Regions from separate parts of the Serratia sp. JSRIV002 genome, predicted to be linked through region 2. Evidence: predicted binding sites of a transcription regulator. Region 2 holds the regulator's gene; each other region holds the start of a gene.

Region 1 (7,963 bases), 690 kb from region 2:
TTGCGGCTTTAGCTGAGCGTCGGTGTAGGCATTTTCGGCCCGCAAATACTCCAATACCTGAGGATCGGTACGTTCGTCATCGCGCAGCCAGTAGTAGTCATCCACACGCGTGTCGCCATGGATAGTGATGGGATAAGGACGTTTTTCTGCCTTGGGAGGTGTCATCATTGCTAAATCATCCGCTTACTTTGATTAAGGCAAGAATGACACGAATTTCACAAGGTTAACAAGCCGCGTAAGTAAATGGGCGCAGCATGCAGCGCCCCTACGCAGTGAACCGGTTAGGTTTGTCAGCATCTCATCGCAATGTGAGATGGCGTACCGCATCAGCGCTTGGTAAACGCGATGACAAACAGCTCATCCAGCCCTGGGTAGATATCCTGGATCACCTGCTTGAGTTCGCTGAGCGTCATATTCTCCTGCTGCGCATGTTCACGCGTTAGCTCATCCAGGCGCACCGGCGTTACCGACTTTACCTCGATATAACAGAAAAATACGCCGTCTTCGTTACGGCTGACGCGCAGCACCTCGTTCGGCTGGAAGTCAGCTTCGCTGGCATCCCGAATGGTGATGGTTTTGCGCCCGGCCAGAATATCTTGCTCAAAACGGCTGAAGAAGGTTATCTCACGGGACATGCTGGATCCTTGGTTATCATCATGTTGCTGTACCACTGCTTAGGCGGCCTGCTGCTCTTCTGACGCAGCGCCTTCTTCCGGAGCGGCGGCAGGTTTCTCACCTTTGGTTTTGGCTGGTTTTTTGGCGGCTTCTTGCGGGGCACCACCACGCAGGATCTGCGCCAGCACATCTTTGTGTTCCGCCAGGAAGAAGCTCAACCCTTCACGCTGTTCTTCTTCCAGCGAGACTGGCGCTTGCTGCAACCATTCACCGAGGCTATCGGCCAGATCCAACATTTTGTCGTAGGCATCGGCTTCTTTCTTGTTTGCGAAAGTCATTTTTTCCTCACCGTTTCTCACTACTACATATTTCACTTCAACAGCCATGAGCATCTTCCTCAAAGGTTATGATACTGTATTTTTATACAGTATAGAGTGATTTCGGGCAGGGCTGCAAGCGCCCTGCCGTTTATTATTTCAACAGCCGCACTTTGCAGCTCTTGCCTTTGATCTTACCTTGCTGAAGCTGTTGCAGTGCCTTACGGGCGCTGGCCTTACGGATAGCCACATAGGCATGCACCGGGAACATGTCGATCTTGCCGACTTCTGCCGCCGTTAGCCCGGCGTCACCGGTCAACGCCCCAAGAATATCGCCAGGGCGGATTTTTGCCTTGCGGCCACCGTCTATGCAAAGGGTGACCATTTCCGCTTCCAGCGGCGCGTTAGACGCCCCGCTCAGCTCAGACACCGGCGACCATTTTGCGCGCATGGACAGATACTCTTCGAGAGCATGAACACGCACCATTTCCTGCGGCGTACACAGGCTGATTGCCAACCCGCTCAGACCGGCACGACCAGTACGGCCAATACGGTGGACGTGAACCTCAGGGTCAAACGACAACTCGTAGTTGACCACCAGCTCCAATTCTTTGATATCCAAGCCACGCGCGGCCACGTCGGTCGCCACCAATACACGGCAACTACGGTTGGCAAAGCGAACCAGCACCTGGTCACGATCGCGTTGTTCAAGATCGCCATGCAGCGCCATGCAGCTGATATCACGGGCTTCCAGCGCTTCATACACGCTCTGGCAATCACGCTTGGTGTTACAGAACACCACGCAGGACGCGGGCTGATAATGGCGGATGGCGCTCACCAGCACCGCAGGGCGTTGATCGCGAGTGGTTTCATAGAAACGTTGTTCGATAGAGGCTTGCTCATCGCCATCTTCAACTTCCACATTCAGTGGCTGGCGTTGCACACGGGCGCTAATACGCTCAATGCCCGCCGGATAGGTGGCAGAAAATAGCAGGGTCTGGCGCTGTGGCGGCGTGTAGCTGATCACATCATCGATATCATCGGCAAAGCCCATGTCCAGCATGCGGTCGGCCTCATCCAGCACCAGCACGGTCATCTCGTCCAGCACCAGGGTTTTCTTGCGCAGATGCTCCTGCACACGGCCCGGCGTACCCACCACAATGTGCGGCGCATGCACCAGGGAGTCGAGCTGTGGCCCCACCGGTTGGCCACCACACAAAGTCAGTATCTTGATGTTCTGGGTAAAGCGGGCCAGGCGACGCAGCTCTTTGCTCACCTGATCGGCCAGCTCACGCGTCGGGCACAGAATAAGCGCCTGGGTGGCCACTTTGGCAACGTTGATTTTATCCAGCAGGCCGATGCCAAATGCCGCCGTTTTACCGCTACCGGTTTTCGCTTTGGCACGTACGTCCTGCCCGTTCAGGATGGCAGGCAGCGCTGCGGCCTGTACCGGCGTCATTTCGGCATACCCCAGTTCGTTGAGGTTGGCCAACTGTTCAGCTGGCAGCGGCAGGGAAGAAAAAGAAACTGTGCTCACGGCAATAACTCTTATATAGCAAGTGGAAAGGCGGCGCTGCGCTTGGCTGGCACCGGATCAGGCGCAGATGATAACAGAGTTGGTGGGGTTTCCGGATTTCGGCGTTAAAAAAAGCGGTTATTATGCACCGCTGGTCGTACGCAATCGTTTTCGTATATACTGCGCGCTCAGTGTCAGACCCGTGAATTCATTCAGATCCAGGTATCAGACTATGTTAACTATTGGAACCGCCCTGCGTCCTGCCGCCACCCGCGTTATGCTACTCGGCTCAGGCGAGCTGGGCAAAGAAGTGGCCATCGAATGCCAGCGTTTAGGCTTGGAAGTGATTGCCGTTGACCGTTATGCCGATGCCCCAGCCATGCATGTGGCACACCGCAGCCACGTCATCAATATGCTGGATGGCGCGGCGCTAAAAGCGTTGATCGAACAGGAACGCCCCGATTTTATCGTGCCGGAAATAGAGGCTATCGCCACCAGCATGCTGGTTGAGTTGGAGCAACAGGGCCATAATGTAGTCCCCTGCGCCGAAGCCACACGTCTAACCATGAACCGTGAAGGTATTCGCCGTCTGGCCGCTGAAACGCTGGAGCTGCCAACCTCCAGCTACCGCTTTGCCGATAACGAGCAAAGCTTCCGCCAAGCGGTGGCCGAAATTGGTTACCCTTGTATCGTCAAGCCGGTGATGAGCTCATCCGGAAAAGGGCAAAGCCTGATCCGTGAAGAGCAGCAACTGGGCGCAGCATGGGATTACGCACAGCTCGGTGGGCGCGCTGGCGGAGGCCGGGTCATTGTTGAAGGGCTGGTCAAATTTGATTTCGAGATCACTCTGCTGACCATCAACGCCGTCGATGGCGTACATTTCTGTGAGCCTATTGGCCACCGTCAGGAAGATGGGGATTACCGCGAGTCCTGGCAGCCGCAGCGGATGTCTGAGCTGGCATTAAGCCGTGCTCAGGGGATTGCCGCCAAGGTGGTTAACGCACTGGGTGGATTTGGCCTGTTCGGCGTGGAGCTGTTCGTCTGCGGTGATGAGGTGATTTTCAGCGAGGTCTCTCCACGCCCGCACGACACCGGCATGGTTACGCTGATTTCGCAGGATCTGTCCGAGTTTGCGCTGCACGTGCGCGCTTTCCTTGGGCTGCCGATTAACGCGATACGCCAGTTCGGGCCCGCCGCCTCTGCGGTGATCCTGCCGGAGCTAAGCAGCGACAACGTGCGCTTCAGCGGGTTGGAGACGGCACTGAATGGTTATAATCAGGTGCGGTTATTCGGTAAACCGAACATCGAGGGCAAACGCCGGATGGGCGTTGCACTGGCCGTTGCGCCAGAAGTAGAGCAAGCGGTAGAGCTGGCCAAACAGGCTGCTGCTGCGGTGACGGTGCAAGGGTAAACCGGTTGGGGGTTCGGGACGCCGACCCCCGCTAACGTCAGTAGTTTTCGTCGTCTTCGCTATCTTCGTCCAGATACTCGGTCGGTTCTTCCTGCTGCTGTTCTTCTTCTTCATCGTCGAACATCACGCTAACCTGATCGCCCTCATGTTTTTCGCGGATTTCTTGCGCCACAGTCGCGATGGCCTCTCCGCTGCTCATGCCCTGCCCCATCAGCAGATGGATACGTTCAGCAGCTTCCTGCTGTTCTTGGTGACTCAGTGACGGCATACCTGCAAGCATGTCTTTCTCCCCGGTAAAATAGGCATGAATTATACGCGCTAACGACGCAGATCCCTACACCTGTTATTCGCTGGCCCGCAAGGGGGTCGCGTTATCAATGCGCCACTGTTTTAAGCGATGCAGCCACAGCATCACATGCCAGGTCTGCTTGATACCTCGCATATTGTCGATCATCATCCGCTGAATGCCGCGCCGGTAGAAATCTTCAGCAATCTGTTGTTGTGCCTGCAATTCGGGCTCACGGCGAATACTATGGCAAATCCCCAGCGCTTCACGCGCGATTTGCCAGTGGAAGGCCGCACAAATCGGGACCTTGCTGCTGTAACGCTGATTCAGCGCCACCAGCATTTCGACGATTTTCATATAGTGACGCTGATACTCGACGTTTGCCTGCCCGGTACGCCGACGGTTGCTGATCGAGCGGTCGTGTACCCGTTGGCGATATAGCGGTTTGCTCAGGTATTTCACTCGTTGAGCATTGAACATTACCTCGGTGGTCCACGGGATATCCTGGTGGTGTAAACCAGGTTCGAAATAAAGTTGGTGCTGCTTGATAAAATCCAGGCGATACACGGCTAACCACACCACATGAATAAAGCGTCGTGATTTCAACGCCATTTCCAACCACTGCGCGCCAGAAATAACCGCCGTATCTTTCAAGCGCCCAACAGGAATAATGGGGTTCACATCACCATTATTTGCAAAATAGCGTTCTCCGTTACATTGCATCACGTCTAATTGATGTTCTTCGGCTAATGTAAGCAGCGTTGAATATATTTTTGGATGCAATAAGTCATCGGCATCGGGGAAGGCAACATATTTGCCACGGGCCACGGCCAGCCCAGCATTGCGGGCATTGGAAACCCCTGAATTGGGCTGGTCGATGACCTTGATATGCGGATGCTGCGCAGCGTAGCGGTGCGCGATCTCTCCTGATCCGTCGGTGGAACCATCGTTAACGATGATCACCTCCAACTGCTGCTCATCTTGCGCCAGCAATGAATTCAAGAAAGGAATAAATAGCTCCCCTACATTATGCAAAGGAACAATAACGCTTAATTTTAATGACATTGCCGCCTCACCTGCAGAATGATTTTCGGGTGAAAAAGATAATTTTGAATTTATTTTTACTTATTAGAGCATTCATCGCGGAAATTTATTCCGGTGAATATAGGCGAGATTTTTACATGTTATAATATGGCAGACGTGGCAAAAAATGCTCCATTTACGCTTGGTTTACTTTTCATCCGGCTAATCTGTAAGCAGCACCCTATAGCGTAATGTGGCAGAATGGCTGCCAACACCGCTGTTTACGTAAGTCAGGTTGATTGATCCTATGAATGTCACCGCCCCAAACCTTAAATCGTTACCCTATACGCGCGAAGCCGTATTAACGCTGTTCGCTCCATTGGCACAACGGCCTTGGGCTATGCTGCTGCATTCAGGCTTTGCCGAGCACCCGCATAACCGGTTTGACATTCTGGTGGCAGAACCGCGCACCACGCTGACGACTTGCGGTGCCAGCACCGAGATCCAGCAGGGAGAGACTCGCAGTCACTCACCGGAAGATCCCTTTGTGCTGTTGCAGCAACAGCTAGATGCTCTCAACCTGCATCCGCCACTGAACGGCGAACTGCCCTTTCAAGGGGGAGCGCTGGGGCTATTTGGCTATGATTTGGGGCGACGTATCGAAGCATTGCCGCAGTTGGCACAGGCCGATATCAAGCTGCCGGATATGGCGGTGGGTATTTATGACTGGGCCCTGATCGCCGATCATCATCAGCAAAAACTGACCCTGCTCAGCTATGGGGATGTAGAACAGCGCTGGCAATGGCTTAACCAGCAGCGGGTTGTGCCACAGCCCCCCTTCGCACTGACCGGCAACTGGCAGGCCAACATGACGCGCCAACAATATGGCGAAAAATTCCGGCGGATCCAGAGCTATCTGCGCAGTGGCGATTGCTATCAGATCAATTTGGCTCAGCGTTTTTCCGCCCCGTACCAAGGGGACGAATGGCAGGCATTCCAGCAGCTAAGCGCCAGCAACCGTGCACCGTTCTCCGCGTTCCTGCGCCTGCCCGCCAACGCGGTGTTGAGCGTTTCACCAGAACGTTTCCTGTGGTTGGCCGATCGGCAGATCCAGACCAGGCCCATCAAAGGCACACTACCCCGCCTTGCCGATGCCGCGCTGGATGCAGAACAGGCACAAAAGTTGGCCAATTCCCCCAAGGACCGGGCCGAAAATCTGATGATTGTCGATCTGCTGCGTAATGACATTGGCCGTGTGGCAGAGCCTGGCAGCGTCAAGGTGCCGGAACTGTTCGTGGTTGAGCCGTTCCCGGCGGTACATCATCTGGTCAGTACCATTACGGCCACCCTGCCCGCTAACCGCTCGGCTAGCGAGCTGTTGCGCGCCTGTTTTCCCGGCGGATCGATTACCGGCGCGCCCAAAGTGCGGGCAATGGAAATCATCGAAGAACTGGAGCCACAGCGCCGTAATGCCTATTGTGGCAGCATTGGCTATCTCAGCGTTTGCGGTACCATGGACACCAATATCACCATCCGCACCCTGATTGCCGAAAACGGGCGCATCAGCTGTTCTGCAGGTGGTGGCATCGTTGCAGATAGTCAGGAACAGGCGGAGTATCAGGAAACCTTTGATAAGGTAGGCCGTATCTTGCCACAGCTGGGGGAGTTTACCGTTTCGTGAGCCATCAGGACTATCCGGCCTCATTGGCCGATTTTATCAGCCGCTTTCAACTGCAACAGCCGCAGGCGATGCAGATCTCCCACAACTCGCGTCCAGCCGCCGTGCTGATCCCGATCGTTTGTCGGCCAGAACCGACCCTGTTGCTCACCCGCCGCGCCGATTCACTGCGTAAACACGCGGGTCAAGTGGCCTTCCCCGGCGGTAAAACCGATGCTGAAGACGGTTCTCCCATCGTTACCGCACTGCGTGAAGCGCAGGAAGAAGTGGCGATCCCGCCGCAGCGGGTGCACATCCTCGGCCAGTTGGCCCCGCTCGACAGCAGCACCGGTTTTCAGGTGACACCGGTGGTGGGCCTGATCCCGGCAGATGTGGCGTTTCATGCCAACGAAGATGAGGTCGCCGAGGTGTTCGAAATCCCGCTGCAAGAAGCGCTGCGGCTCTCACGCTATTATCCGCTGGACATTCATCGTGGCGGCCACGCACATCGAGTCTATCTTTCCTGGTATCAGAGCCAGTTCGTCTGGGGTCTGACGGCCGCGATTATTCGCCGCCTGGCACAGCAAGTCAGCCTTTGAATCGGGCATTTTTTGAGACATACATCACGTTAAAGCCGGGATTACCTATCGTTTTGAGTATAAAGCGATCGCTATCACTCCAGCAGTCTGTTTTATCAACTACCGTTACCGCTATCGATGTTTTAAAAAAACTGTAAACTCTCTCTTCAACCTTACGAAATACCTGTAAAATAGCCACGACCGGAATAAACCACTAATATTATAAGGATTACCCCGGTAGCGTTTTAAGGCGTTAACAGCAATACCAAGGATTACTTTATTTCATGCGAAAAGGGCCGCAAAACCCGTACGGCCCTTTTACACTATCGCCGTTCCCTGCGCGGTTTTTAACCGCAGCAGCCATAACAATATGCCTCTTTAAGGAGTTTTAGCGTGATTAGCGTTTTCGACATGTTTAAGATCGGCATCGGCCCGTCCAGCTCTCATACGGTTGGACCGATGAAAGCCGGCAAACAGTTTGTCGACGATCTGGTAAACGAAGGCTTGATGCCTTCCGTCACGCGTGTTGCCGTCGATGTTTACGGCTCACTCTCATTGAC
Region 2 (7,963 bases):
TTAAACAGCAGGCTCCACTCAACGAGCAGCGTGCCGATTTCTTCTACGGCGGCGGTGCCGAGGGTTATACCGATTATCCGACACTGTAACGCTCAGCTAAACAGGGGCGCTAAATACCGCAATACACTAAGCCTCTGACAGGTGGGGTCATACAGGTTAGCCGACCGTTGAGCGCATCGACGCGCGATACGAGCCTCCATGGAAGGATCCACGGCGTGTCGGCATTCTGTATGGCTCCCGCCTGCTGCACTATTATCCGCAGCTATTTTTGTTTGTGACAACGTAACCTACCCTATCACCAACCGCACGCGTTGAATTGCCTTATGCGACAAGGCTATACTGTCTGACGCTGTTCAAGTCACCTGCCGTCAGCCGCGGCATATCCAATCAGAGGAAATTATGCGCTTACTCCATACCATGCTCCGTGTCGGCGATCTGCAACGCTCCATCGACTTCTATACCAAGGTATTAGGCATGCGCTTACTGCGTACCAGCGAAAACACCGAGTACAAATACTCGCTGGCCTTCGTGGGTTATAGCGATGAAAGCGAAGGCTCGGTTATCGAACTGACCTATAACTGGGGCGTCGACAGCTACGACATGGGTTCCGCCTTTGGTCATCTGGCTCTGGGCGTCGATGATGTAGCCGCCACCTGCGACAACATCCGACAGGTCGGTGGCAAAGTCACACGCGAAGCCGGTCCAGTCAAGGGCGGTACCACCGTAATTGCCTTCGTCGAAGATCCAGACGGCTACAAGATCGAACTGATCGAGAACAAGCATGCAGGTCACGGCCTCGGTAACTGAGGTTTCTCCAGGGCGCGCCATGCGCCCTGCTTTCTATCTCCGCTGCACCAAGACAAGAAATTTGTCATAATGCGCGCTGAATTCGCTAAAGATAAGAAACTGATGGCCGAAAAAAGTGATCTTAACGCCCTGAGTGGCCGTTTCCGTGGGTTTTATCCCGTTGTTATTGATGTGGAAACCGCCGGGTTTCATGCTCAGACCGATGCGCTGCTAGAGATTGCCGCCGTCACGCTGAAAATGGATGAAAATGGTTGGTTACAGCAAGATGAAACGCTGCATTTTCACGTAGAACCGTTTGAAGGGGCGAACCTGCAACCGGAAGCGCTGGCCTTCAACGGTATCGATCCACATAACCCACTGCGTGGTGCAGTGAGTGAATATGATGCGCTGCATGCGATTTTTAAAGCCGTGCGTAAAGGCATTAAGGATCAGGGCTGTAACCGGGCGATCATCGTGGCGCATAATGCCAACTTTGATCACAGTTTCCTGATGGCCGCCGCCGAGCGCGCCAGCCTGAAACGCAACCCGTTCCACCCATTTGCCACCTTTGATACCGCTGCGCTTAGTGGGCTGGTATTAGGGCAGACGGTGCTGGCCAAAGCCTGTATCGCCGCCGGTATGCCGTTTGATAGCAGCCAGGCACACTCAGCCCTGTATGATACCCAGCAAACCGCCCAACTGTTCTGTGAACTGGTCAACCGCTGGAAACGTCTCGGTGGCTGGCCGATTGCCAACGTTGAATCGCAATAGCTTGCTGGCAAACTGACAGACATAAAAAATCGGGCGGCACTGTTAAAGGTGCCGCCCGATTTTATTGGGTAAAACCCTGCGCCATTAAGGCTGCTGGTCTTCCTGATCTTTATACTTTTCGGCCGTTTCTTTGATCAACGGCTGCAGTTCACCACGCTGGTACATCTCGATGATGATATCGCAGCCGCCAACCAGTTCACCATCGACCCACAGCTGCGGGAAGGTTGGCCAGTTGGCGTACTTTGGCAGCTCAGCGCGGATGTCCGGGTTTTGCAGAATATCAACATAGGCAAAACGTTCGCCACAGGCTGAAAGCGCCTGCACGGCCTGAGCAGAGAAACCGCAGCTTGGCAATTTCGGTGAGCCTTTCATATACAGCAGGATCGGGTTGGCAGAAATTTGCTGCTGAATTTTTTCAATCGTCGTCATTATTGCTTCCTCAAGCCACATCATGGCTACAACATGCATCACACTAGCTATTGTAGCGGCAGGACCGGTGCCAAGAAAACGCCATCTTTTGCAGGGACATTCTCTGATTGCCTTAGCAAAAGCGGCGGACACACCGAACCGGTTAAAACATAGCCCCAGAATAACATTTTTAATCGGGACGTTTCACTATTATCTTTGCCCTGCGCAATGCCGGCGAGCAATAAGCCAACCACATGATCTCTGTCGCTTTTTTAGGCGCCAGGCGTTTGATTTTGCAACAATAAAAATGCCATTAACGTTTTCTCACAATATGGATTAGTATTTATGAGATCCACGCTGTTTTATAGGGTGAATTTCGGGAATACTGTGACTCATTCGATTTCTGTTTCGGAGCCAAGGTTGGTAACGTCGATATGCGGTTAATTATTACACTTTTTGTGCTGCTATTTACGCAGCTCTTCTTCAATTTGGCGCACGCTGCGCCACAGGCACGTGTTTCTGCCGAGCAGCGCAAGAGTCACGTTAATGAAGCCCGGCCAGACGACCGCAAGAAAAAGAAAGCGGAGAAAGCCAATAAAAAAGTGAAGGCAGCCACCCCTCCGAAAACGCTAAAAACCAAACCAGCAACGATAAAGACCGCAAAAAAAACCACCAGCGTTAAAACCAAAAGCCAGGCAACCAAAACGGCCAAGCTAAAAGTAACTCCGCCTAAAAAAGGCTATAAAAAAGGTTATGGTCGCCATCGTGAAGAAGGCAAAGCTACGGCAAAATTGGCTGGCCGCGAAAAGCCGTTGAAACTTTCCGCCGCTCACAAAAAACGTTATCAGCACGCCAAGCAGACCGCCATGGCCAAGCTGATGGGGCAAATGGGTAAGCCCTACCGCTGGGGTGGGTCTTCACCTGGTACAGGCTTCGACTGCAGCGGGCTGATTTATTACGCGTACAAAGACGTGGTGAAAATTAAAATGCCGCGTACCGCCAACGAAATGTACCACCTGCGTGATGCAGCGCCGATCAAGCGTAATGAGCTTGAGAAAGGCGATCTGGTGTTCTTCCGCATCAACAACCGTGGCACCGCCGATCACGTTGGCGTCTATCTTGGTAACGGTAAGTTCATCCAGTCACCGCGTACCGGTGAAGAAATTCGCATCAGTCAGTTAGATAACGACTATTGGCAAAACCATTACATTGGTGCCCGCCGCGTAGTGACCCCTACCACCATCCGTTAACCTTTCACGGCTGAGCTAACTGCTCGGCCGTGCTCTCTATCACCCGCTGCAACTTTAAACAATCAGTCACTTGGCACACTTTGGATGTTCTTTTCGCTCGGAAAGTTGTTAAGATTAATAACCATAACAAAAGTGGTGCAATTGCGTTTTTCCGCCCTCGGCCCCTTAGGCCTGCAGCGTCGGAGAGGCGTATTGTCTATAAAAGGAGAAAGCAATGTCGTTTGAATTACCTGCATTACCATACGAGAAAAACGCTCTCGAACCGCACATTTCCGCAGAAACGCTGGAATACCACTATGGCAAGCACCATAACACCTACGTGGTTAACCTGAACAATCTGGTGAAAGGTAGCGAGTTCGAAGGCAAATCCCTGGTCGAGATCGTCAAGACCTCCACCGGCGGCGTGTTCAACAACGCCGCTCAGGTCTGGAACCACACCTTCTATTGGCACTGCTTATCACCGCAAGGTGGTGGCGAGCCAACGGGCGCAGTGGCAGAGGCCATCAATAAGTCATTCGGCTCCTTCGCCGCCTTTAAAGAGCAGTTCACCGATGCCGCCGTGAAAAACTTCGGCGCGGGCTGGACCTGGCTGGTGAAAAAAGCGGACGGTAGTCTGGCGATCGTCAGCACTTCAAATGCGGCAACCCCGCTGACCGGCGCAGACGTTCCGCTATTGACCGTTGACGTGTGGGAGCATGCTTACTATATCGACTACCGCAATGCGCGGCCAAAGTACCTGGAAAACTTCTGGGCGTTGGTGAACTGGGCGTTCGTGGCAGAAAACCTGGCTTAACGGCGGGTAACTAGCTAATAATAAGGCGCGGCATCAAGCTGCGCCTTTGTTTTTCTGCTGCGGATCAGTTCAATGCGGCAATAAAACTGAAAGCAATAATCATTGCCAAAGCACCCACGGTGGTGAGTAATGACATCTTCAAATTGGTATCCATATACAACTCCCTCTCAGATTGGCTTTTCCAGAGCATAAGCCACACAGTTTATACGTCAAATCATTTTCCCACAGTTCGTGATTAAAATCTTGTTATGATTTCCCCGCTGATAATTACCGATTAGCTCTTCCACTTTTCTTCAATATGCGACAAAATCCGCAGTTCACAACTGCGTACCGATAAACTGCCCCTCCCTGTTCAAGCGATTTACGACTTCAGCACTAAAAACTCAGTTTTCGCTTATCTGGGGAAGGATCTACGCAGGCAAACGATTAACATCATACTTACATGCTGTAACATGTGGGTTTAGGAGTCATTTTTTACATGGCAACGATTAAAGATGTGGCCAAACGCGCTGGCGTTTCTACCACTACCGTTTCGCACGTTATCAATAAAACGCGTTTCGTCGCCGAAGATACCAAAACGGCCGTTTGGGCCGCCATCAAAGAGCTTCACTATTCACCTAGCGCCGTGGCCCGCAGCCTCAAGGTCAACCACACCAAATCGATCGGTTTGCTCGCCACCTCGAGCGAGGCCCCCTATTTTGCCGAAGTGATCGAAGCGGTGGAAAACAGCTGCTACAGCAAAGGCTATACCCTGATCTTGTGTAACTCGCACAATAATCTGGATAAACAGCAAGCCTATTTGGCAATGCTGGCGCAAAAACGCGTCGATGGCTTGCTGGTGATGTGCTCAGAATATCCAGATCAGCTACTGGGCATGCTGGAAGATTACCGTAACATTCCCATGGTGGTGATGGATTGGGGTACCGCGCGCGGAGACTTCACCGATACCATTATCGACAATGCCTTCGAGGGCGGCTACCTGGCAGGCCGCTACCTGATCGAACGTGGCCACCGTGACATCGGTGCCATTCCTGGTCAACTGGCGCGTAATACCGGTGGAGGTCGCCACCAGGGCTTTCTGAAAGCCATGAAGGAAGCCAACATCGAAGTGCGCGAAGAATGGATCGTGCAGGGGGATTTCGAGCCTGAATCTGGCTACAAAGCCATGCATCAGATCCTGTCGCAAAAGCATCGTCCAACCGCCGTTTTCTGTGGCGGCGATATTATGGCCATGGGGGCGATCTGCGCCGCCGATGAGCTGGGGTTGCGTGTACCGCAGGATATCTCGGTGATTGGCTACGACAACGTGCGTAATGCCCGCTACTTCACCCCGGCGCTGACCACCATTCACCAGCCGAAAGAGCGCCTGGGCGAGATGGCCTTTACCATGCTGTTGGATCGCATTATCAGCAAGCGTGAAGAATCGCAGGTGATTGAAGTGCATCCAAAACTCATCGAGCGCCGCTCAGTTGCCGATGGTCCTTTTGTCGATTACCGCCGTTAACTCCTGTTGGGGCGCTGCAATACTGCGCCCGATTAAGCACCCGACTCCTCTTCACTGAGCCATTCCTGATTGAGCGTTTCGCTGTCGCCCAGATAGTCCAACAGCCAGGCCATGGCCGGAGACTGGGCGTTTTGCTGCCAGGTCAAGCAGCAGGCGCTAGGCGGGAAAGGCTCATGCAGTGGTAATACCACCAGTTCGCCACTTTGTACCAACGGCAATACCCGATGCGCGGGTACCATGCCCACACACAGCCCGGCACGCAAACAATCTACCGCCGAAACCCAGTCCGGCACGGTCAACCGCCGCTGGTTGTCCAACGACCAGGTCACACGCTTGGGTAAATTGCGCGAAGTATCTTCCAACAGCAACGAGGGATAAGGTCGTAGCTGATCGTCTCGCAGCTTTCCTTGCAAGGCGGCCAGCGGATGTTTAGCATGGACTACGCAGAGCCAATTCATAAAGCCCATATCGCGAAAGGCAAAACCGCCGCCTACCGGTACCGCCCGTGTTGCACCAATAGCCATCTCAGCGCGGCCATCGACCAGCGCATCCCACACGCCGTTGAAGACTTCCGGCTGTACCATCAGTTCCACGTCGGGGAAATGGCGATAAAAATCCAGCACCAGCTGGCGGCTGCGCTGGGGTTTGACGATCAGATCGACCGCAATCCGCAGTTGCCCGCGCCAACCGTTGGCCACCTGCTGACACTGCCGTCGGGTATCGAGCATTTTTTTGATAACAACTCGCGCCTCCTTAATAAACAGCGCCCCCGCTGGCGTGAGTTCCACATCGCGGTGACGGCGTTCAAACAAAGGCACTGCCAGCCATTGCTCCAGTTGACGCACCGTATAGCTCACAGCAGAAGGAACGCGGTGCAACTCCTGTGCCGCCGCGCTGAAACTGCCGGTCCGCGCTACCGCATCTACCACATCGAGTGAATATTCAGACCACATATGTTTGCCTTCAAATTTTTTAACAGCACCTTGCAAATATTACCGTTTCACAAGCAGAGATCCAGCCGTATACACTTGCCGGCGCTTCAAAACCTGCGACAACATAATTTTAACGAGAAATAGCAATGCGAAATTTTGGATTTATGTTCTACCTGGCCGGCCTGAGTATGTTGGGCTATCTGGCTACCGATATGTACCTGCCTGCCTTTGGCGCAATGCAGCAGGATCTGCAAATCTCCGCTGGGGCGATCAGCGCCAGCCTGAGTATCTTCCTGGCAGGCTTTGCCTTTGCCCAGTTGCTGTGGGGGCCGCTGTCCGACCGTATTGGCCGTAAGCCCGTGTTATTGATTGGCCTGGCGCTGTTCGCAATCGGCTGTCTCGGTATGCTTTGGGTCGAGAACGTGGCACAACTGTGGTCACTGCGCTTCATTCAAGCCATTGGCGTCTGTTCCGCCGCCGTCACCTGGCAGGCGATCGTGGTCGATCGCTACCGCGATGGCAAAGCCAACCGCGTTTTCGCCTCCATTATGCCGCTGGTCGCCCTCTCTCCGGCGCTGGCCCCACTGCTGGGTGCCTGGTTGCTTAACCATATGGGATGGCGGGCCATTTTCGCCGTGCTGCTGGGGATCACCGCCCTGCTGCTGATCCCCACCTTGCTGCTGAAAGACCGGAGCAGACTGGTCCCTTCCGCCGATAAAAAGCCCAGCCTTGGTTTTATGCAGATCTTGAAATCCCCGGTGTTCAGCGGCAACGTGATGGTTTTTGCTGCCTGTTCTGCTGGCTTCTTCGCCTGGCTGACGGGTTCACCCTTTATCCTCGGCGATATGGGGTATAGCCCCAACGATATTGGTCTGAGCTATGTGCCGCAAACGCTGGCTTTCTTATTGGGGGGTTATAGCTGCCGTAGCGCCTTAAATCGCATCTCTGGCAAAACCTTGCTGCCGTGGTTGCTGTTAGCTTACGGTGTCAGCATGGTGGCGTTGTATCTGATCGCCACGCTAAGTGAGCCAACGTTGACCACTCTGCTGATCCCGTTCTGCTTTATGGCGTTAGTAAACGGTGCCAGCTATCCTATTTTAGTAGCCAATGCGTTGATGCCCTTCCCCAACAACAGTGGCAAAGCTGCTGCGCTGCAAAACACGCTGCAGTTGGGATTATGTTTTATCGCCAGCCTGTTGGTTTCGGCATTTATCGCCCAACCGCTGTTAGCCACGGCTACCGTAATGGTGGCTACCGTATTTTTGGCAGCCTTGGGTTATCTGATCCAGCGTGGGAAAGGAACGGATGAAACTCAGATGACACAGCAGAAGCGTGCCGACTCCGTGTCATAATTGTCTCTGTAAATAGTCACTTAATGAAAATTCTTGCCGAGCGCGATTTGCAGTTGAGTCTACGCCTCGGCAAGCCTATACTCAAAAACGACCTTTTAGAATAACAGTTATACTAAGTTCTTATTGCAGCAACTGCTGCGTACGTGGATGGCATCACACTTTATTTA
Region 3 (7,963 bases), 1.5 Mb from region 2:
ATCTCGGCTCATGGGATATTTTTGACATGATGGCACAAGGTTCAAGCGAATGGCGTGATGCCTCAATCAAGATGACCAACTGCCCAAGGTTCTATGGTTATATCGATAATGCCTTTAACACGGTGCACTTAACCGGCGCGATTTCCGGGTTAAAATATACCGGTAATGCCATTGGACTTAAGCTATCTGCATTATATGGTAATATCAACGCCGCCAACGGCATCGTCAAGTTAGAGCCATCAAACAACACGGCAAACGGCGTTGGTATCCAGCTGGCTTCGGGTAACAAGGCTAGCAATACCCTGTTCAATCTCGGCAATGAGCAGCGGATCGCCGTTAGCAATAGTGCCAGTACCAACCTGACTATTCCATTGGTAGCCAGGTATATCAAGACAGAAAACAAAGTGACACCCGGTAAAGCAGACAGCAAGGTTGTATTCACCATCAATTATTATTAGCAAACTAGTCAATGGTATCATACGCAATAAGAATGATAATTATCCCCCTTCAATGCCGCCAACCATGGCGGCATTTTTCTGAACCTAACTAACAAAAGACGGCCAGCAAACACACCTTCAGCCCTTATCTCTCTTGCTTTCTGATTATGATACTTATATCCCTGTAATCCTTTCTGTGGTCTAGCATATTCTATATGCTAGACTCACCGCCTTCAGACTATTCTTAACATGAAGGAGCTTGAAATGAGTAATGATTACCTAATTAATAAAACTATAGTTTATAATAGCGTAGAAGGTGTCATTTTTAAGCTGAGTAAGCCGAATTTAAAAATAAAACTGTCAAAACCTGGCGCAGAGTGCCTACGGATCCTGATTGATGCCAAGCATCAGATCATATCACAAGATGCTCTTGTTAAGGATATATGGGGTCAAAAAGGAATGGTTGTCGGCCCGAATACGCTTTACCAACATATTTATATGTTAAGAAAAAACTTTGGGGCTTTAGGCATAGATAGAGATATTATTAAAACCACGCCGCAGCTCGGATTTAATATATCCACAAACTTTACTATTGAGCGGATGGAGGATGAATTGCGATGCGCAGAAAATGCTAGCATCCCGACCCTGGTTGAGAGTTCATCCGGGTGGCATAAGCTATTTTATTTCATTCCGTTTATTATTAGCCTAATCATTTTGTTGGTTAATAGCGATCGCCAACCGTTAAATAATGTCTCGCTTTCGTATCAAAATGGAAACTGTCCCCTCTATAGCTCCTCTGATAATTTATCCTGGAGCTATATCAATTCAAAAGCGCATAACAGAGAGCCCGCTTGTCAAAGCCCAAGCAAACATATAGTGAAGGATTTGGCGGATGACACAATATGCCTGGTTGGCAAACAAGGCTATCTGGTAGGCCAGGCCGATACCACACTATTGTACTGCACCCGCATCTGATACGCAGGCAATATGCGGAGCCGGAGTAAGGGCCCCCTCCTCCGGCACTTTCTACTAAAGCAAGGCACTGGTATCTGGCGATCCTACGTTGTCGGTTTACGCTTAGCCACTATATAGTTGTTAAATTAAATCCGGATAAGACTTTACATGCACTGAGAATAATCCTATTATTATGGGTGGCATTCATTGCTCAGAGGATTGAGATGGTTGGTTACTACTTGATAGATAAAAAGATAGTTTACAATATTACTGACGGGGAAGTTTTCAACCTTAATGAGCCAGAAGTAAAAGTAAAGCTTTCTAACCCTGCGGCTAAATGTTTACAGAAACTCATTGATGCAGATCATCAAATTGTCTCTCCAGATGAGCTTATCGATGACATTTGGGGACAGAAAGGTGTCATTGTAGGCACTAATACCCTATATCAGCATATCTATATCCTGAGAAAACACCTTTGCTCACTGGGATTAGATAAAAACATTATTAAAACAACTCCGCGCTCCGGGTTTAATATTCCGCAAGAGTTTACTATTGAGCCATTTCAGGATGAAGTCGAGTACGTAAAACAAGAAGATCATCAAGAACAACAGCAACAGGTAGAAGAACAACCGGCATTAGCAATCAATGCGTTCCCCCCCCAAAAAAACAGCTTATTAAAAAGAAGTAGCACCTATTATTTAGTGATAGCCTCCACCCTCATTATTGTTTCATTACTTTATGTTTACAACACTAAAAACCCGCCAATAATAAATTACTCATTAATGGGGAAATATCAACACTGTAATATCTATCAGAAAGATGGAAAATTCACATTATTATATATCAAATCAAAAATTGATAAGCACAACATACAGTGCGATAAAGTAGGGAACCAGTCTTTGTATTATTTTGGAAATCCCGAAATTAAAAGGGAATCTATTTTCATATGTGATAATCGCATTGATGGTGATGCTAGAAGTAATTGTAAATCATATCATTGGTCTGGCTATGAAAACTAAATCCATCATTTCATTAGTAATGCTAACATGTGCCATCCTGGCCATAGCGTATTATTTTTTTTACTCAAAAAACAAAACAGAAAGTATCTCTTGCGAATCTAATCTTTATTTGAAATTTGACGTCCCAAAACCTGGATTAGTCGCCAATTATAATATTTCAATAGACTTAAAAGGCGATAGCAACAAAGATGATGGCAGAGGTAAATTTTCAGTAACCGCAAACTATAATGATGGGGAGAAAACGTACTATATCAGGCGTGATATCATTGTCAGCTACCAAGTTGACGATAATGGGTTGTATTTTTTTAAAACCCTTTATATCAACAAATATGCCCGAGACACTATTCCTGAAAATATTGAAAAACGCCTTGTGCCAGATGTTTATTCGAAAGTAAACAGTTTGTCAAGCTACGCCATACGCCTGGCAGGTAAGCAAGGGTATTTTATCTATGACCCCGATATTCCGATCTTGTACTGTAATCGGTTATAACCGGACACCCTTTTGCAGATGCACTCGAGATACATCGCCTGTCCATGAAGCCAATATTCTCACCGTTAAGGTGAGTAATATTGGCATAATCAATGGCCAGCAGGCTAATAGGCCTTTATGGGTTATTTTTGATCCAGTCGTTCTTCTGGCACATCGATCACTTCTTCTTCCTTGCGGTACAGGCTGATCAGTTTGAACAGCAGGCTCAGGCCGACGCCAACGATGGTCGCCAGCGCCATACCTTTCAGCTCCGCTGCACCGATATGCACTTTCGCGCCGCTAACGCCAATAATCAGGATCACCGAAGTCAGGATCAGGTTCTGCGCCTTGTTGTAATCCACCTTGGATTCGATCAATACGCGGATACCCGAAGCGCCAATTACACCATACAGCAACAGGGAAACACCGCCCATTACCGGCACCGGTACCACCTGGATCGCCGCCGCCAGCTTGCCTACGCAGGAAAGCAGAATGGCCAGAATAGCCGCGCCGCCGATCACCCAGGTGCTATAAACCTTGGTGATGGCCATGACACCGATGTTCTCACCATAGGTGGTGTTAGGCGTAGAGCCGAAGAAGCCGGAGATCACGGTAGAAATCCCGTTGGCAAACATTGAGCGGTGCAGGCCCGGATCGCGCAACAGGTCTTTCTTGACGATGTTCGCCGTGACGACCAGGTGACCAACGTGCTCGGCAATCACTACCAAAGCCGCAGGCAGAATGGTGAAGATAGCAAACCACTCAAAGCGTGGCGTGTAGAAGGTCGGCAGGGCAAACCAGTGCGCGTCACGGATTGGCGTCAGATCCACCACGCCCATAAAGAACGACAGCGCATAGCCTACCAACACCCCGATCAGGATCGGGATAATCGCCAGGAAGCCGCGGAACAGCACCGAGCCCAGTACGGTAACACCCAGCGTCACCAGTGAAATCGTGATGGTTGTGCTATCTGCGGAGGTGCCTTCCGCCGGTAATAGCCCGGCCATATTGGCCGCCACCCCCGCCAGTTCCAAACCGATGACCGCAACGATTGCGCCCATCGCCGCAGGCGGGAACATCACGTCCAGCCAGCCGGTTCCGGCCTTCTTGACGATCAGCGCCACCAGGCAGAACAGCACGCCACACATGATAAAACCACCCAGTGCAACCTCATACCCCAGCGGCAACAGCAGCAACACCGGTGAAATAAACGCAAAGCTGGACCCCAGATAGGCAGGTATCTTGCCTTTACAGATAAACAGATACAGCAATGTCCCCACGCCGTTGAACAACAGCACCGTCGCCGGGTTGATCTTGAACAGGATCGGCACCAGCACGGTGGCCCCGAACATGGCAAACAGATGCTGGAAGCTGAGTGGGATGGTCTGGAACAACGGCGGGCGTTCACTAACGCCGATGGCGCGACGGGTCATGGGGTGTTTTTCCTCTGAGTTAGTATCAGTTGTGTTAGCTTGGTGATTAATACCCAATGGATTGCCAGTGTTAGCAATCCAAAGGGCATTAAAAAGCCGACTCTCAGGTCGGCTTATTTATTATTTGGTACCAAATATCTTATCGCCTGCATCACCCAGGCCAGGCACGATGTACCCTTTGTCATTCAGACATTGATCGATCGACGCGGTATACAGCTCAACATCTGGATGCGCTTTCTCCAGCGCGGCGATCCCTTCAGGAGCGGCGACCAGCACCAACACCTTGATGCTGCTGCAACCGGCTTTCTTCAGCAGGTCGATAGTGGCGATCATCGAACCACCGGTAGCCAGCATTGGGTCAACCACCAGCGCCATGCGCTCGTCAATGTTGGAAACCAGTTTCTGGAAATAAGGGACCGGCTCCAGGGTTTCTTCATCACGATAAACCCCAACCACGCTGATACGAGCACTCGGTACGTGCTCCAGCACCCCTTCCATCATGCCCAGACCGGCACGCAGGATTGGCACTACGGTAATTTTTTTCCCTTTAATCTGCTCAACTTCAACCGGCCCACACCAGCCTTCGATGGTAACTTTCTCTGTCACCAGATCGGCGGTCGCTTCATAGGTCAGCAAACTACCCACTTCAGAAGCCAGCTCACGGAAGCGTTTGGTGCTGATATCGTGTTCGCGCATCAGACCAAGCTTGTGCTTAACCAGCGGGTGTTTCACCTCAACGATCTTCATCATTTTTCTCCTATTAAGGTGGTTGACGGCCAAAAAAATCGCCGGATTATACCGCCTTTTGCTCCCGACGCCACTACCAATAGCCGGATCGAGATCAACAAAAGAGTGATCAACAGTATAGAAGACGAAAAGTTCGAGCGGGCTCACATGGTTCTCGCAAACGTTTGCTTGCGCTGTTAGAATTGCCGCGCCTGGTTCCGGCATCACCGCCGGAAGCACCGTTCTCAAACCGCAAACCGTCGTGGGGATCGCGCAGTGACCGACAAAACCTCTCTCAGCTATAAAGACGCAGGTGTCGATATCGATGCTGGCAACGCATTGGTAGACCGCATCAAAGGTGTAGTGAAACAGACCCGCCGCCCGGAAGTCATGGGTGGGCTGGGCGGTTTTGGCGCCCTGTGCGCGTTGCCGCAGAAATACCGCGAGCCGATACTGGTTTCCGGCACCGACGGCGTGGGCACCAAGCTGCGTCTGGCAATGGATTTAAAACGCCACGACACCATCGGTATCGATCTGGTGGCGATGTGTGTTAACGATCTGGTGGTTCAGGGCGCTGAGCCGCTGTTCTTCCTCGATTACTTCGCCACCGGCAAGCTGGATGTGGATACCGCCGCCAGCGTGATCACCGGGATTGCCGAAGGCTGTAAACAATCCGGCTGTGCGTTAGTGGGTGGTGAAACTGCCGAAATGCCTGGCATGTACCACGGTGAAGACTATGACGTCGCCGGTTTCTGCGTGGGCGTGGTTGAGAAATCCGAAATCATCGACGGCAGCAAAGTACAGTCTGGCGATGCGCTGATCGCTCTGGGCGCTTCAGGCCCGCACTCCAACGGTTATTCGCTGGTGCGCAAGATCCTGGAAGTGAGCAAGACCGATCCCACTACTACCGACCTGGCAGGCAAACCGCTGGCAGATCATCTGCTCGAGCCGACCAAGATTTACGTCAAATCGGTACTGGAATTGATCGAGAAAGTGGAAGTGCATGCGATTGCTCACCTGACCGGTGGCGGCTTCTGGGAAAACATCCCACGCGTGCTGCCAGAAGGGATGCAGGCGGTGATCGACGAATCTAGCTGGCAGTGGCCTGCCGTGTTTAGTTGGTTGCAGCAGGCGGGCAACGTGAGCCGCCATGAAATGTACCGTACCTTTAACTGCGGTGTCGGTATGGTGATCGCGCTGCCACAGGAGTCGGTAGAAAAAGCCATCGCCATATTGACCGCCGCGGGTGAAAAAGCCTGGCAGATTGGTAAACTGACGGCTTCTTCTGACGAACAACAAGTGGTCATCCAGTGATGAAAAAGATTGTGGTGTTGGTCTCCGGCCAGGGGAGTAATCTCCAGGCACTGATCGACGCCTGCCAACAGGGCCGGATCGCCGCCACTATCGTGGCGGTACTCAGCAACAACGCACAGGCTTATGGCCTGCAGCGTGCCGAAGAGGCTGGCATTGCCGCTCAAGCGCTGGATGCCAAATCCTTTGCCGATCGCGAAGCCTTTGACGCCGCGCTGGCGCAAGCTATCGACCAATACCAACCCGATCTGGTGGTGCTGGCCGGTTATATGCGCATTCTCAGCAACGCGTTTGTGCAGCGCTATGCCGGGCGCATGCTGAATATCCACCCTTCCCTGCTGCCGAAATACCCCGGGTTGCATACCCATCGCCAAGCTATCGACAACGGCGATGCCGAGCATGGCACTTCGATACATTTCGTCACGGAGCAGCTCGACGGTGGCCCGGTGATCCTGCAAGCCAAGGTGCCGATCTTCCCCGGTGACGAGGAAGATGAGGTCATTGAGCGGGTGCAAACCCAGGAACACACCATATACCCTCTGGTGGTGAGCTGGTTTATCGAAGGGCGGCTGGCAATGCGCGACAACGCTGCCTGGCTGGATGGTGAACGCCTGCCAGCACAAGGCTATGCCGCCGACTGACCCGCAATTTAACCGCAAGCTAAACGGTGCCTTTCACGGTGCCGTTTTTTTTCGCCTTCAATCAGCTCCTGAGGTTATACTTTTGCCAGATTAATAATACCGAGGAGAATGTATGTCGAGTACCACCAACGTCAGGCTACGCCCGCTGGAGCGGGAAGATCTGGCGTTTGTTCACCAGATGGATAACAACGCCAGCGTCATGCGCTACTGGTTCGAAGAACCCTATGAAGCCTTTGTCGAGCTTTCCGATCTGTACGATAAACACATTCACGACCAGAGCGAACGGCGTTTTATCATCGAGCATGAAGGGGCCAAAGTCGGGCTGGTTGAACTGGTAGAGATCGACCATATTCACCGCCGCGCCGAATTCCAGATCATCATCGATCCGGCGCATCAGGGCAAAGGCTACGCCAGCACCGCCGCCAAACTGGCGATGGACTACGGCTTCTCGGTACTTAACCTGTATAAGCTGTATTTGATCGTCGATAAAGAAAACCCGAAGGCGATCCATATTTACAGCAAGCTGGGCTTTGAGGTGGAAGGCGAACTGATTGACGAATTCTTCGTTAGCGGCGCATACCGCACCGTGCTGCGCATGTGCATCTTCCAGCCGCAGTATTTGGCGAAGTTCAAGACTGCCCAGCCTGGCGATAGGCCATTGGTTAAATAGCAGTAAACCGGGGAGATATTCCTCTCCCCGAAAGATCCAGAATTACTTCGCGCCCAGATAATCCCATTTCCCCACTTCCACCCCCTGATTACGCAGGATGTTGTAGGCGGTGGTCAGGTGGAAATAAAAGTTGGGGAGGGCGAAAGTCAGCAGGAAATCTTGCGCAGTGAAGTGAAAATCACGCGTTTTGCTTTTTATTTCAATATTGCGGCCATCGGCCTCGGCGAAATCGGCTGCCTGGAAGCCCTGCACATAGGCGATAGTTTTTTCGATACGCTGGTGCAGCTCGGCAAAGCTGGCTTC
Region 4 (7,963 bases), 1.7 Mb from region 2:
GGTTGATGCAGGGCAACGCGCTGCATGAAAAGCAGATACTGTTGCTGACGCTGGATAACCCGCAGTTGGAAGAAGAAGTGGAATATCAGATCCGCGAATTGACGCTATTGCCATTGAATATCAAATATCAGCCCTTACACGACTACCTGCTTGCTGGTGCACCACAAGGGATTACGCTGGTGATTAGCCCCTACGCCACACCGAGCCAGGAGCAACCACCCACACTGATTATTACCGAACTGCCGCTGGAGCGTCAGCAGCGCAAGGCGATCCGTGCGCTGCTGGAAAGCCATTAACGGCTATTGCTCACCGCCACCGCCGGTGGGCGAATAAACAACGCTGGCACCACCACCGCGACCATCACCCAGAACACTCCGCCCTGATAGTGCTCGAACAGGAAGCCCGCCACCACGGTCATCACTGCAATGCCGCCGCCCATCGCCAGCGCCGAATAAACCGCCTGCAGACGGATCACTTCCGCCCCCTGACGCGCCGCAATAAAGCGCATTGCCGCCAGATGGCAGACCGTGAAGGTACCACAGTGCAGCACCTGTACCAGTAGCAGCCAACCGATTTCCGTCGTGGTTGCCATCAGGCCCCAGCGCAGCAGACCACACACGGCGGAAAGTAACAGCAGATTACGCGCATTCCAACGGCGGAACAGGAAATTGCTGCTGGCAAAGATAACCACTTCAGCGACCACCCCCAAAGACCACAGGTAGCCGATAGTCGCCGCAGAGTAACCCGCCTCTTCCCAATAGATGGAGGCAAAGCTGTAATAACCGGCATGTGCCCCTTGCAACAGCGTCACACACAGCAGAAAACGCCAGACAGGCCCTTCGCTGAGCAGTTCACGCCAAGAGCGGCTAGGTTCATTCTGCGCCCGAGACTCACCTTGTGGCAGCACGCTCGGTTTCAGCAACATGCCCACCAGCATCGCCAGGATGCTGACCAACAGGCTGATCAAAATCGCATTATGGCCCCAAACGGACACCAGCTTGCCGGTTAACGCCGAGCCGATCACAAAGGCCAGCGATCCCCATAACCGCACCCGGCCATAGTCCAGAGTGATCTGCCGTTGCCAGGTGGCAGCCAACGCATCGGTCAGCGGAACCAGCGGGGAGAAGAACAGGTTAAAACCGGCGATCACCAGCATCAGCCAGGCCCAGCCATTACCGAAACAGAAGCCGACGGCAAACGCCAGGGAGAGCAATGCCAACAAACGCAACGCGGTGATTAAATAGGAGGGATCTTTTACACGTGGAGCAATCAGCAGGCTACCGAGGAAGCGCGCCACCAGGCCAGCGCCGAGCAAGATACCGATGGTTTCAGGCGGTATGCCCTCACCTTTTAACCAAACGCTCCAAAACGGGAGATAGATGCCATAGGAAAAGAAGTACGTGAAATAACTGAGAGCGAGCCAACGCGTTGATTGCAGAACCATGTTCCCTCCAGGATGAGGGCAATACTTTGACAGAGCTCACACCTTGCAGCAATCTTCATTCATGTTCAAAGGGCTAGAGTGCAAAGCAGTTCACAGTTTAGCTGCAACAATGCTAAAAAAAACCCGCCGAGGCGGGTTTATCTGCAAACCAATCGAAGTACTTAGGCGTAAACCGGGAAGCGAGCGCAGATATCCAGCACTTTCTTCTTGGTACGTTCGATGGTGGCTTCGTCGTTCAGGTTGTCCAGCACGTCACAGATCCAGCCAGCCAGTTCACGCACTTCGGCTTCTTTAAAGCCACGGCGAGTCACCGCTGGAGTACCCAGACGAATGCCAGAGGTCACAAACGGGCTCTTCGGATCGTTTGGCACGCTGTTCTTGTTAACGGTAATGTTAGCGCGGCCCAACGCGGCATCAGCTTCTTTACCGGTCAGGTTCTTATCGACCAGATCCAGCAGGAACAGGTGGTTGTAGGTGCCGCCGGAAACCACTTTGTAACCGCGCTCCAGGAACACTTTCACCATCGCTTTGGCGTTATCGGCCACTTGCTGCTGGTAAACCTTGAACTCAGGCTCCATCGCTTCTTTCAACGCTACCGCTTTACCGGCGATGACGTGCATCAGCGGGCCGCCCTGGCCGCCAGGGAAGACGGCAGAGTTCAGCTTCTTATACAGCTCTTCATCACCACCTTTGGCCAGGATCAGGCCGCCACGCGGACCCGCCAGCGTTTTATGGGTAGTAGTGGTCACGACGTGGGCATGAGGAACCGGATTCGGGTAAACGCCAGCGGCAATCAGGCCCGCCACGTGTGCCATATCCACGAACAGATAAGCGCCGATGCTGTCAGCGATTTCACGCATTTTTGCCCAATCAACCACACCGGAGAAGGCAGAGAAGCCGCCGATGATCATTTTTGGTTTGTGGGTCTGCGCCTGTTTGGCCAAATCGTTATAGTCAATCTGCCCAGTTTCGTCGATGCCGTAAGGCACCACGTTATACAGCTTACCGGACAGGTTCACCGGTGAACCGTGCGTCAGGTGGCCGCCGTGTGCCAGGTTCATCCCCAGGATGGTGTCGCCCGGCTGCAGCAGCGCGGTATAAACGGCAAAGTTAGCCTGGGAACCTGAGTGTGGCTGCACGTTGGCATAGTCGGCACCGAACAGCTCTTTGGCGCGATCGATCGCCAGTTGCTCAACGATATCAACGTATTCGCAACCGCCGTAGTAACGCTTGCCCGGATAGCCTTCTGCGTATTTGTTGGTCAGTTGGGAACCCTGGGCCTGCATCACGCGCGGGCTGGTGTAGTTCTCAGACGCAATCAGCTCAATGTGCTCTTCCTGACGCACGACTTCCTGCTCCATTGCATGCCACAGTTCGGCATCATAATCAGCAATGTTCATTTCACGCTTTAACATCCGGCATCTCCTGACTGAAATCAGCTAACTTAATTTACCCCTACGGGTGCTGGGCAACAGTGTAAACCGTTTCGGCCTATCGAAGATAGGTCTTGACAGAGGTTTTTACGCAAACGATTGGCATCACGTGGCGTAAGGCTTTGAACCCTTAAAGGCCACATTTTGGCAACGGAGTTTTACTCATCAACAAAATGCGCTTTTTTCATGTTCTGTGAAGGCGATCGACGGTTAACAACCCCATAACAATAACAGGGATATTTACAAGCACGGGGTAATTTTATAAGATGCACTTAAAATACACCTATTAGACAAACATAAAACGCCCGCCAAGGAGTATCACCATGCTGGATAGTCAAACCATCGCCACCGTTAAATCGACCATTCCCCTGTTAGCCGAAACCGGCCCCAAACTGACCGCCCACTTCTACGATCGCATGTTTGCCCATAACCCTGAATTGAAAGATATTTTCAATATGAGCAACCAGCGTAACGGCGATCAGCGCCAGGCGTTGTTCGATGCCATCTGCGCTTACGCCAGCAATCTGGAAAACCTGGCCGTCCTGCTGCCTGCGGTAGAACGCATTGCCCAGAAGCACGCCAGCTTCAATATCCAGCCCGATCAGTATCAGATTGTCGGCCACCACCTGTTAGCCACGTTGGACGAAATGCTCAGCCCTGGCCAGGAAGTGCTTGATGCCTGGGGAAAAGCCTACGGGGTGCTGGCCAACGTGTTTATTCAACGTGAAGGCCAGATCTACCAGGAAACGGAAAAGAGTGACGGTGGCTGGCGTGATTTGCGTGCCTTCCGCATCGTGAAAAAACAGCCTCAGAGCGAGGTCATATCCAGCTTTGTACTGGCTCCAGTAGACGGTGGTCGCGTGGCCGATTATCAGCCAGGCCAGTATCTGGCGGTTTATATTAACGATGACAGCCTGCAACATCAGGAGATCCGCCAATATTCACTCACCACCGCACCGAACGGGGAATATTATCGTATCGCGGTCAAACGTGAGGAACGGGGCGCCGTTTCCAACTTCCTGCATCAGCAGGCCAAAGAAGGCGATATCATTCATCTCGCGGCACCACACGGCGATTTCTTCCTGCAGGTAGAACCGACTACGCCGGTGGCATTAATCTCGGCAGGCGTTGGCCAAACGCCAATGCTGGGGATGCTTAACGCCCTGCACGACAATCAGCATCCGGCCAACATCCACTGGTTACATGCCGCAGAAAACGGTGCGGTGCATGCTTTTGCCGACGAAGTGGCGGATATCGCCGGGCGTATGCCTAATCTGAGCCGTCATGTCTGGTACCGTGAACCCAATGCCGATGATGTGCAGGGCCGCGATTATCACAGCCAGGGCCTGATGGATCTGAACGCATTGCGTAGCGAGTTAAACGATCCGCAGATGCATTACTACTTCTGTGGCCCGGTGCCGTTTATGCAGCACGTGGGTAAGCAGTTGCTTGAGATGGGCGTGGAGGCCGAACGTATCCACTACGAATGCTTCGGCCCGCATAAGGTGCTGTAACATCCTAGTGTCTTGATAACATTATCAGGTACGAATGTTATTGATTACTTTGCGCGATAAGTGCGGGTGCCTAAGAAACGGTACCCGCGAAAATCATCAACGGATTTGACCTCAATCTAAAACCTACAATTTCCTTAATGTTATTCCCCTTTCCACTATCGTTTTTAAACCGACATTGTGGTAAATCTACGCCCCATTGATAAGGACTTTGCATGGAGCGCAAGGATGATCCAGCTTTCAGCATCCCGCTGTATTTTCGCCAGTAATCTGACCCGCCACTCTCGCCATACTCCCGTCAGGCTAATACCTTTTTTGGCAGCCATAGCTGTTCATTCACGTTGTTAATTATGGAAAGTGTACGTTGATCGCATCAGTGGACTCACTATTTGCGTCATCTTCAAGGAGGTACAGAGATGCAACAGACCGTACAGGACTGGGTAAGAAACACGGCGGTTACACCGTTGTATGCCATCCTGGCCAATACCCATGGTGCGCAAGGCATCAAGGCCTATTACCGTGAGGACGGCAGCCGCACGCCGCACGGGCTTTACGCCAATACGCCCTATGCCAACTGGTTTGAAGTGATGCCGGTACTGGTGCAGCTAAACGAAGGCAGCCCATTCTTACGCTGGGTGGCAGAAACCCCTTTACGCAACTGGGGCTGGCTGGCACGTTCGCCGTTGCCGCAGGCTGCCCTGGCGGCCCACCTTGCCGGTTTGACACAGGTGATCATGCCCAGCGGCAAAGCGGTGTTTTTCCGCTATTGGGATGGGCGCTATCTGCCAGCTTACCTGCGCTACTTTGGCAATGAGTGGCGCTCTATCCTGCCGGTATTCTCCGATTACTGGGTGAACGGCGAGGGTTTTACCTGCCCGGTATATCCTTCTGCGCAGGCCCAGATCAGCCCCTGGTGGCAGGTGCCCCAAGGGATGGTGGATGCTCTGCTGGATGAAGATCCAGAACCGCTGATCGCCAACCAACTGGCCTGGCTGCGCGAGAATGAGTTTGAACTCTATCAAGCCGTGCCAGAACCGGTTCTGCGCCAGATAGCGCTGCGGCTTTACCCGCAGGTCTGGCAACAGACGCCAGATCCGAAGAAGCGAACCGCACGGCTATCCCAGGCTCTGGTAGATGCACTGAGCCGCCGTACCAATCCGTTCGAGGTGATCACCTTCAACGTTTCCTCTTTTCGACCGTGAGTAATGGACTATGACGACCGAATATATTGCGAGTATTGACAATGCCTTGCTGGGCTTCAAAAACAAGGCCCTGATCACCCAAGAGTATCGGCAGATCGTCAAGGAATGGGCCACGGCCAGCAGCATTTCCGGGCGATTAGGTGGGCCGACGCTGGAGATGGAAAAAACCCTGCGGCTCAACGACAGCAAGACCGTAGTCTCGGAAAACGATCGCAGCTTTGAGAGTAGCGTAGTGACCTGCCCGAAGAGTGGCGAGATCAAGGTGGCCCTCGCCTATGAGTCCACACTCGAACTGCCCATCCCCGATGTAACCATTGAGATCTATGAAGATGTCAGTTTTGGTTTTGACTCGAAGGTGGCTACCCAGCAGACCGATGAGCAAGGCATAGCGCGTTTCCCTGGTCTGACTGCGGGCAAGAAATATTACGTTAAAGCCACCGATCCCCAGCTGGAGCAGCACAATGACCAGATGCTGCAAGCCTATGACGGCCTGATGCTGGAGATGTACGACACCTTGTCAACGCAATGGCAGACCTACAGGCCGCAGTGGCAGCTGAGCCCAATCAATGCCGGCCTGTTGACCGCGCTGGGCGCTGGGCTGTACGACGGCATGTTTGGGCTGTGGGACGACGTGAAACTGGCCTACGACGTGATCACCGACCCCGCAAAGTACGGGCAGAAAATCTATGCGGAAGCGGGTAAGTATAAGGATCTGATCACCCAGGTAGATGAACAGAAGCTGAAGTCGCTGCTGGAAGGCAGCAAGCAGATGGCCCGCGAGCTGTTGGCGCTGTTCAATGATGAAGCTGCGCTGTACCTGTTTATGCGCTCAGTGGAACTGCAAGTGCGTATGTACCCTTGGGGCGCACTACTGGAACCGATGGTAAAAATAGGAGGTTCCATTATCAGCGATGCGTTGGTCGGTATTGTCTTCGGGGCACTGCTGACCCTGGTGACCGCCGGGTTGGGCGTGGCGTTCCTGATCTATAAGGTAGGCAGATTGCTCAAGAAACTGGGCAACGCATTGCAGTCTGTCTGGCAGGGGCTGAAGACGATTCTGTTTGCCACCCTGGAACTGGTCAAACGGTTCTTTGAGAAGACCCGCCAACTGAACCTCAAGCGCCAGGCCAATGCCAAGTTGAAACAGGATCGGAAAAACCAGCTGGGTTCGTCAAACCATACTGGTCTGGTGGATAACTCAGGCACGGTGAAAAACAACCCCGCGACAAATGCGGCTGACCAGCCCACGGTGAACTCGCAGTGCACGGGAAAAACCGGCTGCCCGGTCTCGCTGATCAACGGCGAAGAGTTGCTTACTCTGGACGATGGGCAACTGATTGGCCTGACGCCCTTTATCTTCCAGCGTCAGTACCGCACCACCGCTGTCGAACGCACGTCGGTGTTTGGTTTTGGCTGGAGCCATAGTCTGCAGCATACCGTCGAGTTTATCGGCGATGAACTGCACTGGACCGATCATCAAACCCTCACCACCATTCTGCCGTTACCTACCGAAGTTTCCCCTAGTGGGCTTAATTATGTAGCCGGGGCCGCCGCCTATCTGGACGAGGAGCCCGATAGCTACTGCCTGATGGCCGGTAGCATGGAAGGCTGGGTGCTGCATGTGCATCGGGTTACGGGGCAAACGACCGGGCGCATCACCGGCCTTTCACACCGCCAGTTGCGGTTGACCCTGCATTATCACGATGGCTTACCTGTTCGGCTGGAACATCCGGCTGGTGCGGCCTTGCAGTTCAGCTATCAGGAGCTACCTCAGGGCTGGCGCCTGACGCAACTGAGCCTGACCCCAGAATCGGGTCGGGAAGAGGCTCTCCACCCGCTGATGACCTATGAGTACGATGAGCGGGGGCAACTGAGTGCCGCTATCAATGCGGCCGGGGAGGCCGAGCGCTATCAGTATCGTGATGATTATGTGTTCAGCCTGCGGCAGTTGGCCGGCGGGGCTGAGTTTTATTGGGAATGGCAAGGGGAAGGCAAACAGGCCCGTGCGGTGCGCCATTGGAGCAACCTGCCTAACTTTGACCAGCGTTTTCTGTGGGATGAGCAACCCGGGGCCGTCACCCTGGTTCATCAGGACGGTTCACGGGAGACCTGGCAACATGACACCCGCTTTCGCCGCCTGATAAAGAAGGTCGACCCAGACGGCGCGACCCACCTCAATGAATACGGTGAACGCAGTGAGCTGCTGAGTGAAACCGATCCGTTGGGCAACCGCACCGAATATGGCTATAACGGTGAACTGCAGTGCACCTGGGTGCGCACTCCTGACGGACAAGAGACCCAATACCGTTATTCGCGTGGCCGGGTCGTAGAGAAAACCACCTGGAGCCTCGATCAGGAGGACAAGATCCGGGA

The links. Region 2 encodes PurR, which represses purine synthesis genes. Its sites were predicted from a motif close to CANGCAAACGTTTGCNTG; they were not measured.
Region 1: the regulator PurR is predicted to act here: its motif matches at 2,607-2,624, upstream of purT (formate-dependent phosphoribosylglycinamide formyltransferase).
Region 3: the regulator PurR is predicted to act here: its motif matches at 5,213-5,230, upstream of purM (phosphoribosylformylglycinamidine cyclo-ligase).
Region 4: the regulator PurR is predicted to act here: its motif matches at 2,966-2,983, upstream of glyA (serine hydroxymethyltransferase).

Annotation. Positions count from the first base shown of each region.
Region 1 covers NZ_CP074143.1:3,522,294-3,530,256, forward strand. The annotation lists gene KGP26_RS16545 (S9 family peptidase) at 1-168, opposite strand, end outside; gene yqfB (N(4)-acetylcytidine aminohydrolase) at 327-635, opposite strand; gene KGP26_RS16555 (YebG family protein) at 675-1,001, opposite strand; gene dbpA (ATP-dependent RNA helicase DbpA) at 1,087-2,469, opposite strand; gene purT (formate-dependent phosphoribosylglycinamide formyltransferase) at 2,681-3,859, shown strand; gene KGP26_RS16570 (YoaH family protein) at 3,897-4,139, opposite strand; gene KGP26_RS16575 (glycosyltransferase) at 4,203-5,210, opposite strand; gene pabB (aminodeoxychorismate synthase component 1) at 5,476-6,849, shown strand; gene KGP26_RS16585 (CoA pyrophosphatase) at 6,846-7,424, shown strand; gene sdaA (L-serine ammonia-lyase) at 7,797-7,963, shown strand, end outside.
Region 2 covers NZ_CP074143.1:2,835,931-2,843,893, reverse strand. The annotation lists gene KGP26_RS13430 (alkene reductase) at 1-89, shown strand, start outside; gene gloA (lactoylglutathione lyase) at 400-807, shown strand; gene rnt (ribonuclease T) at 877-1,557, shown strand; gene KGP26_RS13415 (Grx4 family monothiol glutaredoxin) at 1,642-1,989, opposite strand; gene KGP26_RS13410 (C40 family peptidase) at 2,400-3,215, shown strand; gene sodB (superoxide dismutase [Fe]) at 3,430-4,008, shown strand; gene KGP26_RS13400 (YnhF family membrane protein) at 4,073-4,162, opposite strand; gene purR (HTH-type transcriptional repressor PurR) at 4,487-5,512, shown strand; gene punR (DNA-binding transcriptional activator PunR) at 5,545-6,465, opposite strand; gene punC (purine nucleoside transporter PunC) at 6,591-7,796, shown strand.
Region 3 covers NZ_CP074143.1:4,376,378-4,384,340, forward strand. The annotation lists gene KGP26_RS20655 (fimbrial protein) at 1-458, shown strand, start outside; gene KGP26_RS20660 (winged helix-turn-helix domain-containing protein) at 702-1,412, shown strand; gene KGP26_RS20665 (winged helix-turn-helix domain-containing protein) at 1,616-2,410, shown strand; gene KGP26_RS20670 (hypothetical protein) at 2,400-2,900, shown strand; gene uraA (uracil permease) at 3,023-4,312, opposite strand; gene upp (uracil phosphoribosyltransferase) at 4,433-5,059, opposite strand; gene purM (phosphoribosylformylglycinamidine cyclo-ligase) at 5,315-6,352, shown strand; gene purN (phosphoribosylglycinamide formyltransferase) at 6,352-6,990, shown strand; gene speG (spermidine N1-acetyltransferase) at 7,103-7,660, shown strand; gene KGP26_RS20700 (DUF1993 family protein) at 7,703-7,963, opposite strand, start outside.
Region 4 covers NZ_CP074143.1:4,498,522-4,506,484, forward strand. The annotation lists gene csiE (stationary phase inducible protein CsiE) at 1-296, shown strand, start outside; gene KGP26_RS21185 (3-phenylpropionate MFS transporter) at 293-1,444, opposite strand; gene glyA (serine hydroxymethyltransferase) at 1,606-2,859, opposite strand; gene hmpA (NO-inducible flavohemoprotein) at 3,201-4,391, shown strand; gene KGP26_RS21200 (DUF4123 domain-containing protein) at 4,805-5,590, shown strand; gene KGP26_RS21205 (RHS repeat-associated core domain-containing protein) at 5,601-7,963, shown strand, end outside.